DNA from 2 places in the Halorhodospira sp. 9622 genome. Region 2 is predicted to be linked to the other one. Evidence: predicted binding sites of a transcription regulator. Region 2 holds the regulator's gene; the other holds the start of a gene.
The links. The regulator FliA, encoded in region 2, starts transcription of late flagellar genes. The targets are predictions, from matches to a motif close to GCTAAAGTTNNNNNNNNNNCNGCCGATA.

Region 1 (7,711 bases), on a different contig from region 2:
GCGTCAGCTACACCTTCACCGACAGCGAGTTCCGGGAGAGCGATGACGGCGAGCTGTCGAACCAGTGGGAGAATGCCCGCAAGGGTGACCGCCTGCCGGAGATCCCCGAGCACCAGCTCAACCTCAGTGCCGGCGTGGGCCAGGCCGACTGGCGCGTCAACCTGAACGCCAACTACGTCTCCGAGACCCGCGCGCTGGCGGATCGGGACTACGACGATCTGAAGATCGACTCCCGCTGGCTGTTCGATCTCTCCGCCCACTATCAGCTGATGGACAACGTGCGGTTGCTCGGGAGCATCGAGAACCTCGCCGACGAGACCTACGTCGCCCACCACCGCCCGGCGGGGGCACGGCCCGGCGCGCCGCGGACCTACTGGGCGGGGATGCGCGTCGACTTCTGATCCCACGTCGCGGGTCACCCGCAGCTTAGGGGTGCTCATGCCTGCCGCCTCGGCGGCTTCCTCCAGCCGAACGATCGGCGCCTGATTGCCGGGGAGGGCATCCTCCCCGGCACTTTTTTGCCCGCCTCACGGGTCGCGGCGCGACCCGCTCTTGCCGCTGCGCTTGCCGCCCGCCGCCGTCGGGTCACCCTCCGTGGTGCTCTCGGTTGCCTGCCGTGGCAACATGCTGCCCCTGAATACCCTGCCTAAACAGTCAGATACGAGGATGTGGCCCCTGCTTGCCGCTCTGTGTCACCGGGTTGTCGCGTATGGAAAATTTTTGCCGCCAAAGGGGTAAAGCCTTGCCGCCGATCGCCGATACGGTAAGTGAAGGCGAAAGACTGGGTACCGGCAGGCGGCAATGGCTCGCCGCCGGGGCCTTCCAAACAGCGGAGCATAAGGAGCAAAGGCAATGGCACAGGTCATCAACACCAACATTGCGTCCCTGACCGGTCAGCGGCATCTGAGCAGCAGCCAGGCCGAGCAGCAGCAGGCCCTGGAGCGGCTCTCCTCGGGTCAGCGCATCAACTCCGCCGCCGACGACGCCGCCGGCCTGGCGATCAGCGAGCGCTTCACCTCGCAGATCGGCGGCATGAACCAGGCGGAGCGCAACGCCAACGACGGCATCTCCTACGCCCAGACCGCCGAGGGCGCCATGGAGGAGATGGGCAACCTCCTGCAGCGGGTTCGTGAGCTGGCGGTGCAGTCGGCCAACGACACCAACACCGCCGAGGATCGCCAGGCCCTGGAGGCCGAGGTGCAGCAGGCGGTGCAAGAGATCGACCGGATCGCCGCCAACACCCAATTCAACAACCAGAACATCCTGGACGGGTCGCTCGACGAGTTGGTCTTCCAGGTGGGCGCCAACCGGGCCCAAAGCATCAACACCAGTGGTATGGACGTGCGCGGCCACAACCTCGGTGCCGAGATTGCCCAGGGGCAGGCGGTGCAGCGCGCCCTTGATGAGGATGGCAACTACAGCGATCTAGACCTGGAAGGCTCGATCACCCTCAACGGTCTCGACGTTGACGTCAGTGGCTCGCGCAGCGTCTCCGACGCCATGGACGCCATCAATGCGCAGTCTCGAGCCACCGGAGTGACGGCGTTCCGCGCCGACCGGGCCACCACCGAGGCGTTCGAGTTCAGTGAAGGTGGCGGCAGCCTGGAGATCAACGGCACCACCATCAGCGTTGGTGAAGAGGCCGGTGTCGGCGAGTTCGTCGACGAGGTGAACGCCGCCTCCGGCGACACCGGTGTGCGCGCCGAGATGGCCGGTGAGAATGAGGTCCGCTTCGTCTCCGAGTCGGATTTCCGCATCGAGCCGGGCGACGATAGCCCGCTCGAGGGTCTCGACCTTGAGGATGGTGAGTCGGCGATGCGCTTCGAGCGCGGCATCCAGCTCTCCACCGACCTGGGCGCGCGTCTGGATGTCAGTGGCGATGGGGACGCCCGTGATGCGCTCGGACTGGGTGAGGATGACATGGAGATGAGCCGTCACCGGGTCAGCGGGCCGGATGCGCTGAGCGTGGCCACCCGGACCGACGCCGATGACGCCATCCGGACGGTGGACTTCGCCCTGGGGCAGATCAACGACGCCCGGGCCGACCTGGGTGCGGTGCAGAACCGCTTCGAGGCCACCACCAGCAACCTGCAGAACGTCTCCGAGAACATGGAAGCTTCCCGTTCCCGGATCCTGGATGCGGACTTCGCGGCCGAGACCGCCGCCATGACCCGCGCCCAGGTGCTGCAGCAGGCCGGTACCTCGGTCCTGGCCCAGGCTAACGAGGCCCCGCAGAACGTCCTAACCCTGCTGCAGTAAGACCCGAGGCGGAGCCCGGCTGACCCCCCGGGCTCCGCCACCGGCTCGCTGACCCCGAGACCGGTGCCATGACCCGCAGCAGATTCGGGATTCTTCCGTGAACGGACGCGGATAAAGAGAAGGAGGTGAGACCCCGGCCATGACCTGAACCCACGCGGGCCGACCCCGGCGGTGACCGTTGGTGGACAACGGAGCCGTTAAAGCTTTGCCAGGGAGCGCCGATACGTTTGGGCAAGAGCGCGAGACGCGAGCCCAAGCGGATAGGTTCGCTCGTGCTGGGGTCAGCGAAACGGCGCCGTAACGGCGTCAGACGTGAGGAGACGGGTCATGGCACAGGTGATCAACACCAACGTTGCATCGCTGAACGCGCAACGGCACTTGAATTCTTCCCGGGGCGATCAGGAGGTGGCCCTGGAGCGGCTCTCCTCGGGGCTGCGCATCAACAGCGCCCGGGACGATGCGGCTGGGCTGGCGATCAGCGAGCGCTTCACCGGCCAGATCAACGGCATGGATCAGGCCGCCCGCAATGCGAACGACGGCATCTCGTTCGCCCAGACCGCGGAAGGCGCCATGGAAGAGATGAGCAACCTGCTCCAGCGGGTCCGCGAGCTGGCGGTGCAGGCGGCGAACGACACCAACTCGCCGTCGGATCGCGCCGCGCTCGACCGCGAGGTGCAGGCCGCCGTGCAGGAGATCGGCCGGATTGCCGAGACAACCCAGTTCAACCAGCAGAACGTGCTCAACGGCACCCTGCGCGAGCTGGTCTTCCAGGTCGGGCCGAACCGCGGCCAGACCATCAACGCCGGCGGCGTGGACGTTCGCGCCGAGAACCTGGGCGCCAATGTGGCCGAGGGGCGGGCGGTGCATCAGGCCGCCGGTGGTCCCGGTGTGGAGCTCCCGGGCGGGCTGCAGGTCAACGGTCACGAGATCGACCTGGGCGATGCGCGCGGGCTCAACGACGTGGCGCGCGAGATCAACGAGCGCCAGGCCGAAACCGGCGTGTCCGCCATGCGCGCCGACCGGGCCGAGACCCAGCAGGTGCAGTTTGGCGGCCTGAGCGGGGGCGAGCGCGGTCAGCTGCGCATAAACGACCACGCCATCGAGCTTGACGAGAGCGTCACGGACATCGGCGAACTGGCCGCCCGGGTTAACGATCGGGCCTCGGAGACCGGGGTGCGGTTGGAGAACGGGGAGAACGGCTGGTCCTTCGTCTCCAACAGCGACTTCGAGCTCGAGTACTTCTCGGACGACGCCGAAGGTGCTATCGGTGTTGGCGGGATCGAGATCGGCCAGGGGCTGGATCGCGCCGACGAGGAGAGCACCGGGCTCATCGTCGAGCGCGGCATTACCCTCTCCACCGAGATCGGCGGCGAGCTGCGGGTCGAACCGGTGGATGGCGACGACGATACAGCCCTGGGGCAGATCGGCCTGAAGAACTGGCAGGACGGTGGCGACTACGAGGACCTGCAGGCGGAGGCGTACACCATCGGCGGGGTCGACCCGGTTGATGTGCGCACCCGCGAGACCGCTTCCGATACCATCGTGGCGGTGGACTTCGCCCTGCAGCAGATCAACAACACCCGGGCCGATCTGGGCGCGATCCAGAGCCGGTTTGACGCCACCATCAACAACCTGAACATCTCCTCGGAGAACCTGAGCGCATCCCGCTCGCGGATCCTGGATGCCGACTTCGCCGAGGAGACGGCCGAGATGACAAGGACGCAGATCCTGCAACAGGCGGGGACCTCGGTGCTGGGTCAGGCCAACGAGATCCCGCAGCAAGTGGCACAGCTGTTGCAGCAGTAACGACGGCCGGGACCTCCGGGGAGCCTTCCGGAACCTGGCCCAGGGGCCTGGTAGCAGGGCCGGTCGGGAGGCTGTATGAGTGAAATGCACAAGGTGAGTTCCGTGACCAGCAGCATCAACTGGTCGCGGCCAACCGAGCAGGGGGACGGGGGGCGCCTTGCCCCCGAGCAGGACACGGCAGCACCGGTCCCCGCCGCCGAGACGGAAGAGCGCTCCCGCGTGCCGTTGTCCGAGCTCGAGCCGCTGGATCACTTCAAGGCGGAGGATCCCCAGGCGCTTGCCCGGGCGGTGGAGCGCATGGAGCAATTCATGCAGCGTGTCGGCCGGGACCTGGAGTTCCGGGTCGACGACAACACCGGCAAGACGGTGGTCACTGTCTACGTCCGCGGCACCGACGACGTGGTCCGTCAGATCCCCCCGGAAGAGATGCTGGCCATCGCCGCGCGCATGCGCGAGGTCCAGGGGCTGCTCTTCAACGGGGAGGCCTGAGCGTGGCCGGAACGCATCCGCCGCCGGAAGGGTCCACCGAGCAGGCCCCCTAGCGATACCTCGAAAGGTGACCCGATATGGTCTCACCGCTGGATCAGATGCCGAACATGCCGAGCCAGATGGACGTCGGCTCCGGCATCGACACCAACAAGATGGTCCAGGACCTGGTCCAGGCCGAGCGGGCGCCGACCGAGGAGCGCCTGGGTCGGCGGGAGAAGGAACTGCAGCAGAAGCTCGAGGCCATCGGGCAAATGCGCGGGAGCATTGGCGAGCTCCAGGAGGCCGTGCAGGGGCTGGGCGACCCCAGCGCCTATTCGGGCATTGAGGCGGAGTCGAGCAATAGCAGCGTGGCCGGGGTTTCGGCCAGTGAAGAGGCGCGTCCCGGCCAGTACGACGTCGAGGTGGAGCAGCTGGCGCGGACCCAGCGCATCGCCACCGCCAGCGGGGCGTTTGAGGACAGCGCTGATCCGATCGGCACCGGCCGTCTGGTGATCACCGACGGCGAGGGCACGGAGCAGGCGGTCACCATCGATGAGGAATCGTCGACCCTGCTCGGTATCCGCGACGCCATCAACACCCAGGCCGAAGGGGTGCGCGCCTCGGTGGTTGATGACGGTGCCGGGCCGCGGCTGGCCCTGGCCACCGAGCAGACCGGCCAGGCCAACGCCATTGCCCAGATCCGCGCCGAGCAGGATCCCGAGGTGGATCAGGGCGATCTCTCTGCTCTGCAGTACAACGTGGCGGATCCCCAGAGCGGCGAGCCCGCCGGTGCCTTTCAGGAGATCCGCCCGGCCACCGACGCCGTGGTGACCATCGACGGTATGCGCGTCACCCGCTCCGAGAACCGCATCGAGGGGGCCATCGAGGGTGCCACCATCAGCCTCAAGGACGAGGGGCGCAGTCGCGTCTCCATCGAACAGCAGACCGGGCTGGCCGAAGAGAATATCCAGCGTCTGGTCGACTCGTTCAATCAGGTCCGGGCGCAGCTCAACCAGCTCTCGGACTACGACCCCGAGACCGAGAAGGCCGGCCCGCTGCAGGGGGACCATACCCTGCGCAACCTCCTCTCGCAGCTGAGCCGGTCCCTCAACGAGCCAGTGGAGGCCCTGGACGGGGCGCCGATTTCATCGTTGGGGGATCTCGGTGTGCGCACCAACCGGGACGGCACCCTGGAACTCGATGGCGAGCGCCTGCAGCAGATGGTTGGCGAGCACTCGGAGCTGGTCACGCGCATGATGACCGACCCGGAAAGCGGGGTGATGTCGCGGTTGGAGGGGGTGCTCGACAACGCCCTCGGCCGCGACAGCGTGATCGACATGCGCACCGAGGGGGTCGAGCGCCGCCTCGACGGTATCGCCGACGATCGCGAGCGCCTCGACCGGCGCATGGAGCGGCGCGAGGAGCAGCTGCGCAGCCAGTTCTCGCGGATGGACTCGCGGGTCGCTGAACTCAATCAGACCTCGGAGTTCCTCGAGCAGCGCCTGGCGGCCATGAACAGTCGGGATTAAGCGGTCAGAAGCTTCCGGAACGGAGGTTCCGCCCTCAAGGATCATGGGTAGCAGCCGCTAAAAGGATAGAGCGTGAACCAACTACCCCCAAGAGTAGGAACGGGATATGAGCATGCATCGCGGCATAAACCAATACCAACAAGTCGGGACCTACTCCAGCACGGCCTACGCCGACCCTTACCGGTTGGTGCAGTTGCTCATGGACGGGTTCCTCGACCGAGTCGCCCAGGCCCGCGGCGCCATGGAGCGCCAAGAGATCGCCCTCAAGGGCGAACTGATCAGCAAGTCCATCTCCATCCTGGACGGCCTGCGTTCCGGGCTCGACCACGAGCGTGGTGCAGAGATCGCCGGCAACCTCGAGGAGCTTTACACCTACATGCAGCGCCGCCTGGTGGAGGCGAACGCCCAGAACGAGGTCCAGCACCTTGATGAGGTCGCCTCGCTGATGCGCGAGATCAAGAGCGCCTGGGACGCCATCCCGCCGGAGGTGCGTACCCGCGACGCTGCCGAGGCGGCCGCCGCCCGCGGCGAGTAGGGGGGGGCGCGTGGGCGGCGGCAGCGCCAAAGGCGGCGACGGGCGGGCGGCGGTGGCCGCCTCGGCCCGACGCCTGCTGGAGCTGTCCCGGCAGATGCGCCGTTGCGCAGAGGCCGGGGACTGGGACGGGGTCATGGAGCGCAATGGACTGCGCCAGGCGCACGCCCGCGGGTTGCCCGAAGACCCGGACCACCCCGGCGCTGACCTGGCCCGCCGCGCGCTGGCCCAATCGCTCGAGTGCGACCGCGCGGTCCGGGCGCTGATGGAGGCCGAGCGCGACCGCCTCGGCGCCGCCTCGCGCGACGAGCAGCACCACCGCGAGGTCCACGACGCCTACTCGCGCTGTTCCGGCTAGGAAACACCTTGCCGGCGCCTGTGTCGTTTTTTTGACGGCCTGGTTAACCCGGCGTAAACTCGCCCCCTCGCAGACAGGCGATCCGTCATCGGAGGGGAGCGTTGGTTCAGGTCCTGGTGGTCGACAGCGACGCGGAGCGCCGGTCGGGTGTCGAGACGGTGCTGCAATTCCTTGAACACGAACCCATCCCCGCCGAGGCCGGCGATGCCGGCGGCGCCGCTACCCGCCACCCTGGGCTGGCCGCGGCGCTGGTGGGCATCGACGGACAGGAGCGCGCCTGCCTGCAGCGGCTCGTCGATAGCCGGCCCGAGCTGCCCGTCTTTCTCATTGCGCCGGATGCCGATGCGCGGCGCCGTGGCGGTGATCCGCAGCACGGTGTCCTCGGGGTGCTCGATCTGCCGCTGCGTCAGGGCCAGCTCACCGCCGCCCTGCGTCAGGCCCTGAGCCACAACGTCCGCCACCGCGAGCACGGTGCCGCCGGGCGGGCGCCGCGTCTGGCCGGCGAGAGCCGCGGTGTGCAGCGGGTTACCAGCCTCATCGAGCAGGTGGCCGACACCGACGCCAGCGTGCTGATCCTCGGTGAGTCGGGCACCGGCAAGGAGGTGGTGGCGCGCAACATCCACGCGCGCTCCTCCCGTCGGGCGAGACCCTTTGTGCCGATCAACTGCGGGGCCATCCCCGCCGACCTGCTCGAGAGCGAACTCTTCGGGCACGAGAAGGGCGCGTTCACCGGCGCCATCAGCGCCCGGCAGGGCCGTT
Region 2 (7,711 bases):
GGGCCAGCTCGCTGAAGGCGATGTCGACGCTCGGCTTGTAGTGGTGGTCACTCTGCCCCTCGTAGGTGTAGACGCTGAGTGCGCCGCTACGCCCGCGCACCCCCAGATGCCGGCCTCCGGGAGCGAGCAGGACCTCGCCCGGGCGCAGCATGTCGTCATCGGCCGCCTCACGCACGCGCACCTGGCAGAGCTCGTTGAGACGCTCGGCGAAGGCCGGCGTGAAGGAGGCCGGCATATGCTGGATCACCAGCACGGGTACCGGGAAGCTCGCTGGCAGCCGCGTCAGCACCCGCTGCAGGGCCACCGGACCGCCGGTGGAGCAGCCGATGACCACCGCCTGCAGGTCGGCCAGGCGCGGAGCGCCGCGCGCGCCCCGCCGGGGGCCTGCCGCGGGGGCAGTGGCAGGCTCGGCTGCCGGGGTCGGGGACTCGGCCGGGGACTCGGGCGCGAGCTCGCCGCCCGTCCTCCGCCGGGTCGACGGCGCCGTCGAGGCAGGGGTGCGCCGGGGTCGGTCGGCCTCACCGCCAGCCGGAGGGGGTGTCGGGGCGGGGGAGCGGGCCTGGGAGGCGGCCGCCTGCCCGCCCCGGGAACCGCCGCCGCGACGACCGCCGCCAAGCTCCACCAGCCGCTCGCAGAGCTGCCGCTGGACCGCTTCCATATCCCCGGAGAGGTCGGCGAAACGCTTGGGGATGAAATCGGCGGCGCCGGCCTCCAGCGCCTCGATGGTGGCCCGTGCGCCCTCGTGGGTGAGCGAGGAGAACATCAGGACCGGGGTGGGCCGGCGCTGCATGATCTCGCGGACCGCCGAGATGCCGTCGAGCTCGGGCATCTCGATGTCCATGGTGATGACGTCCGGGCACAGGCGCTGGGCCAGGGACACGGCCTGGCGTCCATCGCCAGCCTCGCCGCAGACCTCGAGACGCGGGTCCTGCTCGACCATGGCGCGGATGCGCCGGCGGAAGAAGCCGGAATCGTCGACCACCAGAACCCGAATGCTCACCCAGTCCTCCTCTACGAGCGACGCGCGCCCCGCGCCCGGGCGGCCTACAGCCGCTTGCCGTAGGCCTTGATCAGGCTCGGGATGTCGACGATCAGGGCGATCTGCCCGTCGCCGGTGATGGTCGAGCCGGCCAGCCCCGGCAGGCCGTGGAGCAGCGCGCCCAGGGGCTTGATGACCACCTCCTCGAGACCGATGACCTCGTCGACGACAAAGCCGACGGCCTGGTTGCCGACGATGACCGTGATGACCTGCCGCTCGTCCTCGGCCTCCTCGCCGTTGGCCATCTCGCGCTTGGTGGTGAGCACCGGCTCACCGGCCTGGCTGAGCCAGCGCTCCAGGAAGAACAGCGGCATGGCCTTGTCGCGGACGATGGCCACCAGGCGGTTGTTGACCACGTTGGTGCGCACGTCCTGGAGTTCGAAGATCTCGCGCACCACGGACATGGGCAGGGCGAACTTGCGCCCGGAGACCTTGACCATCAGCGTCGGCAGGATGGCCAGGGTGAGCGGCAGCTGGATGCGCATGACCGTGCCACGGCCCAGCTCGGAGTCGATGTCCACGGTGCCGTTGAGCCGCGAGAGACTGTTCTTGACCACGTCCATGCCCACGCCGCGGCCGGAGACGTCGGAGATCTCCTCCTTGCTCGAGAACCCGGCGTGGAAGATCAGGCTGTACGCCTCCTTGTCATCGAGCCGCGAGGCCGACTCCTCGTCCATCATGCCCTTTTTCACCGCCAGGCCGCGCAGCTTGTCCGGGTCCATCCCGCGCCCGTCGTCGGCGATGGTCAGCAGGATGTGATCCCCCTCCTGCTCGGCGGACAGGGTCACCGTGCCCTGGCGGGGCTTGCCGGCGGCCTCGCGCTCATCCGGGTACTCCACGCCGTGATCCACGGCGTTGCGCACCAGGTGGACCATGGGGTCGGCCAGGGCCTCGACCATGTTCTTGTCCAGGTCGGTGTCCTCGCCGTGGGTCTCCAGCGTGACCTCCTTGTCGAGCTGCCGGGCCAGGTCGCGGATCACCCGGGGGAAACGGCCGAAGACCTTCTTGATCGGCTGCATGCGCGTCTTCATCACCGAAGACTGCAGGTCGGAGGTGACCAGCTCCAGATCGCTGACCGCCTGGCCGAGGCGATCGTCGTCGAGCTCGTTGCGCAGGTTGGAGAGGCGGTTGCGCACCAGCACCAGCTCGCCGACGAGGTTCATGATCTCGTCGAGCTTGGCGGTATCCACCCGCACCGAGGCCTCGACCTTGTTGCCGCCACCCCCGGCATCGGCACCCGTGCCACCCTTGTCGGCACCGGCACCGCCACCGCCCCCACCACCCTGGCCGCCGCCGGCGGCCGGCTTGCGGGCGGGGGCATCGGCCTGCGGCGCCGCCGGGGTCGACTCCGCCGCAGCGGCCGGCTCGGGCTCCCGGGGGGCCGCCGGCGCGTCGGCCGCCTGCGGCTCGCCTGCCTGCGGCTCGCCAGCCGCGGCCGCGCCGGGTGGGGGCGGCGCCGAAGCGCTTTGCGCATCGTCGCCCGCGCCTTCGACCGCCGGCGGCGACGCGTCCTTGCCGGGCGCTGCTCCGGGGCCGTAGAGGCTGTCGAGCAGCTGCTCGAACTCCTCCTCGGTGATCTCGTCGTCCCCGCCGCCCGAGGCCGGTTCGGCGGCCTCCGCGGCCGGATCCTCGGCCACCGGCTTGCCCTGGTGCTGACCTTTGCCGTGGAGCTCGTCGAGCAGCTGCTCGAACTCAGCGTCGGTGATCTCGTCGCCGCCTCCGGAGGTGGCGGCCTCGTCGCCGTCGTCCAGGGCGGTGAGCAGCTCATCGAACTCGGCGTCGCTGTCGTCGCCGGTCTGCTCTTGCTGGGAGGCCGGCTGCTGCTCCTGCGCTGCCCCTGCGGCGGCGGCCGGCGGCGCACCGGCATCCGCCTGCTTGAGCCGGTCGAGCTCCTGGAGCAGCTCCGCCGAGGCCGGTTCCGGGTCGCTGCCGTTCTCGATCTGCCCGAACTGCGCGACCACCACATCGAGCGCGCGCAGGACGGTGTCCATCAGCTCCGGCGAGACCTGCTTCTCGCCATTGCGCAGCAGGTTGAAGACGTCCTCGGTGCGGTGGCAGACCTCAACCAGCGGATCGAGCCCGAGGAACCCGGCGCCCCCCTTGATGGTGTGGAAGCCGCGGAAGACCGAATTGAGCAGATCCTGGTCCTCGCCGTGCTGCTCCAGATCCACCAGCTGCTCGCCCAGCCGGTCGAGGATCTCCCGAGACTCGACCAGGAAGTCCTGCACGATGTCGTCGTCGAGGTCGATGGCCATGCTCGGCCTCCGCTGTTGTTGGGCTTCTCGGTGCCCGGGCTAAAACCCCAGGCTCGACAGGAGATCGTCCACTTCGTCCTGCCCGCTGACCACGTCGTCGCCACCCTTGCCGGGCATGGTCGGCCCCTCGCCGCGGCGCATCCGCTCGCTGGCCACCTCGGCGTCCTCGGCCGGCCGGGTGGAGGGCTGCTGGCCTTCCTCCTCGAAGCGCTGCCCGGAGATGCGCACCAGCTGGACCAGGTTCGACTCGACCTCCTCGACCAGGGCGATGACCTTGCGGATGATCTGCCCGGTCAGGTCCTGGTAGTCCTGGGCCATCAACGCCTCGTTGAGCTGATCGCTGATCTGCCGACTGTCTGCCTGGACCCGGTTGAGGAAGCCATCCAGCTCGCGGGAGAGCTCGCGGAAGTCCTCGACATTGAGCTCGCGGCGCTGGAAGGCCTGCCAGCGCTCCGCCAGCCGTGCCCCCTCCTCGGCCAGCTCCTGCGCCAGCGGCGCACTGCCCTCGATCACCGTCAGGGTGCGGTGGGCGGCCTGCTCGGTCATCGTGATGACGTAGTTCAGGCGCTCGCGGGCATCGGGGATCTCCTGGGAGGTGATATCGGCCAGGCGCTCGTCGTAGTTGAACGCCTTGATCGCCTCATGCAGATCCCGGGTCAGCGTCCCCAGCTCGCGGAAGAGCTCGGTCTCCCGCAGGTGGGTCAGGTCGTCGATGACCGTCTGGGCACCCTCGCTGTCCCCGGCGTCGACGTGCTCCAGTAACTGCTGCGCGGCGCGGCGGTACGCCTCGAGGTCGGCGCCGCTGCTGCCCTGCTCCCGGCGCATGCTGCTCATCCCCCGCCTGCCTGGACCCGCTCGAAGATCTTGTCGATCTTCTCGCGCAGCGTCGCCGCGGTGAAGGGCTTGACGATGTAGCCGTTCACCCCGGCCTGCGCCGCCTCCATGATCTGCTCGCGCTTGGCCTCGGCGGTGACCATCAGCGTGGGCAGGTCCTTGAGATTGGCATCGGCACGGACGTGCTTGAGCAGTTCCAGACCGGTCATGCCCGGCATGTTCCAGTCGGTGATCAGAAAGTCGATCCCGCCCTTCTGCAGGATGGGCAGCGCCGTGTTGCCGTCGTCGGCCTCGACCACGTTGTTGTAGCCGAGTTCGCGCAACAGGTTCTTGATGATCCGCCTCATCGTGGAGAAATCGTCCACAACGAGGATCTTCATGTTCTTGTCCGCTGCCACATTGCCCCCCTATCTCGAGGCCTTGCCAAAGCCGTGCTACGCCGTTCGTTCCTGCTGCTCGCGCCGCCACTCCCCGAGACGGTTGCGCAGCTTGAGCATGATCCGGCCGTGGATCTGGCTGACCCGCGACTCCGAGACCCCGAGCACCTCGCCGATCTCACGCAGGTTGAGTTCCTCATCGTAGTAGAGCGCCATGACCAGGCGCTCGCGCTCGGGCAGCTCCCGGATCGCCTCGGCCAGCTCGCCCTGGAACGCCTCGTCCTGCAGCATGGCCAGGGGGCCGGGGTCGTGCCCGGCGGGCTCGTGGGGCTCGCCGGTGCCCGGATCCTCCTGGTCGATGCTGAAGACCTTCGCCGAGGACACATCCTGCAGGATATTGTGGTATTCCGCCACCGAGATCCCCAGGGCCTCGGCCACCTCGTGGTCGCGGGCATCTCGCCCGGTCCGGTGCTCGATGCTGCGGATGGCTTCGGCCACCTCGCGGCCCTTGCGGTGGACCGAACGCGGCGTCCAGTCGAGCCGGCGCATCTCGTCGAGCATGGCGCCGCGGATGCGGATGCCGGCGTAGGTCTGGAAGCTCGCCCCCTGGGAGGAGTCGTACTGGCGCGCCGCCTCGAGCAGGCCGATCATACCGGCCTGGATCAGGTCCTCGAGCTGCACGCTCGGCGGCAGGCGGCTGGCCAGATGGTGGGCGATCCGCTTGACCAGCGAGGCGTGGCGGGTGACCAGATCCTCGTCGCCCTGCTGTGCCACCGCGGTGTACATCGCGTGACCATTCATCAGGTCACCTCTCCCCCCATGCTGCTGTATTCGATCAGTCGCTCGACGAAGAACTCCAGGTTCCCGGTGGCCCCCGAGGGGGTCGGCCACGCGTCGATTCGCCGCGCCAGATCACCGAACGCCCGCGCCGAGGGGCTGTTCGGGTAGGTCTCGACCACCGGCTGCTGCTTCTGCACCGCCCGGCGTAGGCGATCATCCTCCGGGATGGCGCCGATGAAGTCCAGGTTCAGGTCGAGGAAGCGCTCGGTGGCCACGGCCAGCTTCTGGTGCAGCATCTGCCCCTCGCGGCGGCTGCGCACGCGGTTGGCGACCAGGTGGAAGCGCTCGACCCCGTAGCGGTTGAGGACCTTGATCAGGGCGTAGGCATCGGTGATCGACGAGGGCTCATTGCAGGCGACGATGACCAGTTCGCGGCAGGCGCGCACGAAGCTGACCACGCTCTCGGAGATGCCCGCCGCGGTGTCGACGAGCAGCACATCCACCTCGCGCTGGAGCTCGCTGAAGCAGCGGATCAGCCCGGCGTGCTCGGCGGCGGTGAGCTCGGCCATGCGCTGGGTGCCCGAAGAGGCGGGCACGATGGTAAAGCCGCCGGGGGCCTCGACGAGGACCTCATCGAGGCTCGCCTCGCCGGCGAGCACGTGGGAGAGGTTGAGCTTGGGCGACAGGCCCAGGGCCACGTCGACGTTGGCCAGCCCCAGATCGGCGTCGAAGAGCATCACCTCCTGGCCCATGCGACTGAGCGCAGTGGCCAGATTCACGGAGACGTTGGTCTTGCCGACCCCGCCTTTGCCGCCGGTGACGGCGACCACCTTGACCGGTCTGGTTTTCGCCATCCTGCGCAACCCCGCCGCCTGATCGAGGCCTGGCTCTGTCAGGAACATGCGCCTCCCCCACCGAGAGCCAATGCCAGGGCTTCCTCGTCGGCCTCCTGAACGTGCTCGTCCAGCAGCGCACACGCCCGGTGCACGAGTGTATCACCCCTGGCCGCCTGAAGGTCTTCCGGCACCCGCTGCCCCACGGCCAGATAGGCGATAGGCAGCTTGGTGCGCAGGGCGCAGGTCATCGCCCCGCCCAGGCTGGAGGCCTCGTCGACCTTGGTGAAGATGCAGCCCACCGGCTCGGCGCCGGCGAAGGCGCTGACCGATTCGGTCAGCGTCGCCATCTGGGTGGCCGCTGAGAGCACCAGGTAGGTCTTCACCAGCCCCTCGGCGCTGCCCAGGGTCTTGAACTGCTCGGCCAGACGCACGTCGCGCTGGCTCATGCCCACGGTGTCGATGAGCACCAGGCCGCGGTCCATCAGATCGTCGACGATGGTCCGCAGCTCATGGCGGTTGGTGGCGGTGTAGACGGGCACATCGAGGATGCGGGCGTAGGTCAGCAGCTGGTCCTGGGCGCCGACCCGGTAGTTGTCGGTGCTCACCAGTGCCACCTGCTCGCGGCCGTGGCGCAGGGCGTAGCGCGCCGCCAGCTTGGCCACCGTGGTGGTCTTGCCGACGCCGGTGGGGCCGACCAGGGCGTAGACCCCGCCGCGGTCGACGATCTCGTCGCCGGCGATGGGCAGGTGCCGGGCGATCAGGGCCAGCGCCTTGCGGAAGGCGGTGTCGGGGTTCTCGTCGCCGCCAATGTGATCGGCCAGCTTGCGGCTGACTTCGGTGCCCATGCCGAGATCCGTGAGCCGTTTGATCACCGTGGCTCGGGCCGGGTGGCGGTGACCCATGCGGTTCCACTCGAGCAGCGAGAGCTGGTTCTCGAAGAGGCTGCGCAGGGTGCGGATCTCCTCGCGCATCTCCTGGAAGGCCGGCTCCTCCTCGACGCGACGGCGGCTCGCACCGGAGCCACCCGCGGTAGACGGGCCCTCCTGGTTGCCGGCGCTGGCCGCCTCGGCGGCGGCCCCCATGGCGGCGGCGTGCTCGACCCCGCCGAGCCCCTGGCCCCGGTCGCCACCGGGCTCGCCGCCGCTGGCCGCCCCGCCCCGACCACGCGCCGGCCGGGAGGCCGGCTCGCGTCGCGGCTGCTCGGCGCGCTTGCGCTCCACCTCCTGGTGCTCGCGGCTGAGGGCGTCGAAGAGTTCGGCGTCCTCGTCGGCGCCGCCGACGCGCAGATCGATACGCGGCTCGCGGCGCTCGCCGCCGCCGGCGCCGCTGCGCTCCTGGCCGGAACTGCGATGGGCGGCCGCGTTGGCACGGGCCCGCTCCGCCGCGCCGGTGTCGATGCGCGGCCGCCCGCGGGACGGGCCGCCCCCCTCACGCTGCGGCAGGGCGTCGTCGGCCACCGCACCACCGGCGCGCAGACTGCGCAGGCGGGCCAGGGCCGCCTCGCGAGCACGGCCGGCCTCATCCTCGGCCGGCTCCGCCTGCCCGGACGGCTCGTCCTCGGCGGCGGGCAGGTCCGGCTCACCGGGGCGC

Region 1: the regulator FliA is predicted to act here: its motif matches at 2,456-2,483, upstream of LRG07_RS09385 (flagellin).

What each region holds. Positions count from the first base shown of each region.
Region 1 is NZ_JAJNRE010000015.1:8,804-16,514, reverse strand. Features, by position in the region: gene LRG07_RS09395 (TonB-dependent receptor domain-containing protein) at 1-401, shown strand, start outside; gene LRG07_RS09390 (flagellin) at 853-2,259, shown strand; gene LRG07_RS09385 (flagellin) at 2,587-4,065, shown strand; gene LRG07_RS09380 (flagellar protein FlaG) at 4,141-4,554, shown strand; gene fliD (flagellar filament capping protein FliD) at 4,632-6,062, shown strand; gene fliS (flagellar export chaperone FliS) at 6,175-6,597, shown strand; gene LRG07_RS09365 (flagellar protein FliT) at 6,608-6,952, shown strand; gene LRG07_RS09360 (sigma-54 dependent transcriptional regulator) at 7,054-7,711, shown strand, end outside.
Region 2 is NZ_JAJNRE010000019.1:13,151-20,861, reverse strand. Features, by position in the region: gene LRG07_RS10505 (chemotaxis response regulator protein-glutamate methylesterase) at 1-1,000, opposite strand, end outside; gene LRG07_RS10500 (chemotaxis protein CheA) at 1,045-3,294, opposite strand; gene LRG07_RS10495 (protein phosphatase CheZ) at 3,334-4,119, opposite strand; gene cheY (chemotaxis response regulator CheY) at 4,125-4,508, opposite strand; gene LRG07_RS10485 (RNA polymerase sigma factor FliA) at 4,563-5,306, opposite strand; gene LRG07_RS10480 (MinD/ParA family protein) at 5,306-6,139, opposite strand; gene flhF (flagellar biosynthesis protein FlhF) at 6,178-7,711, opposite strand, start outside.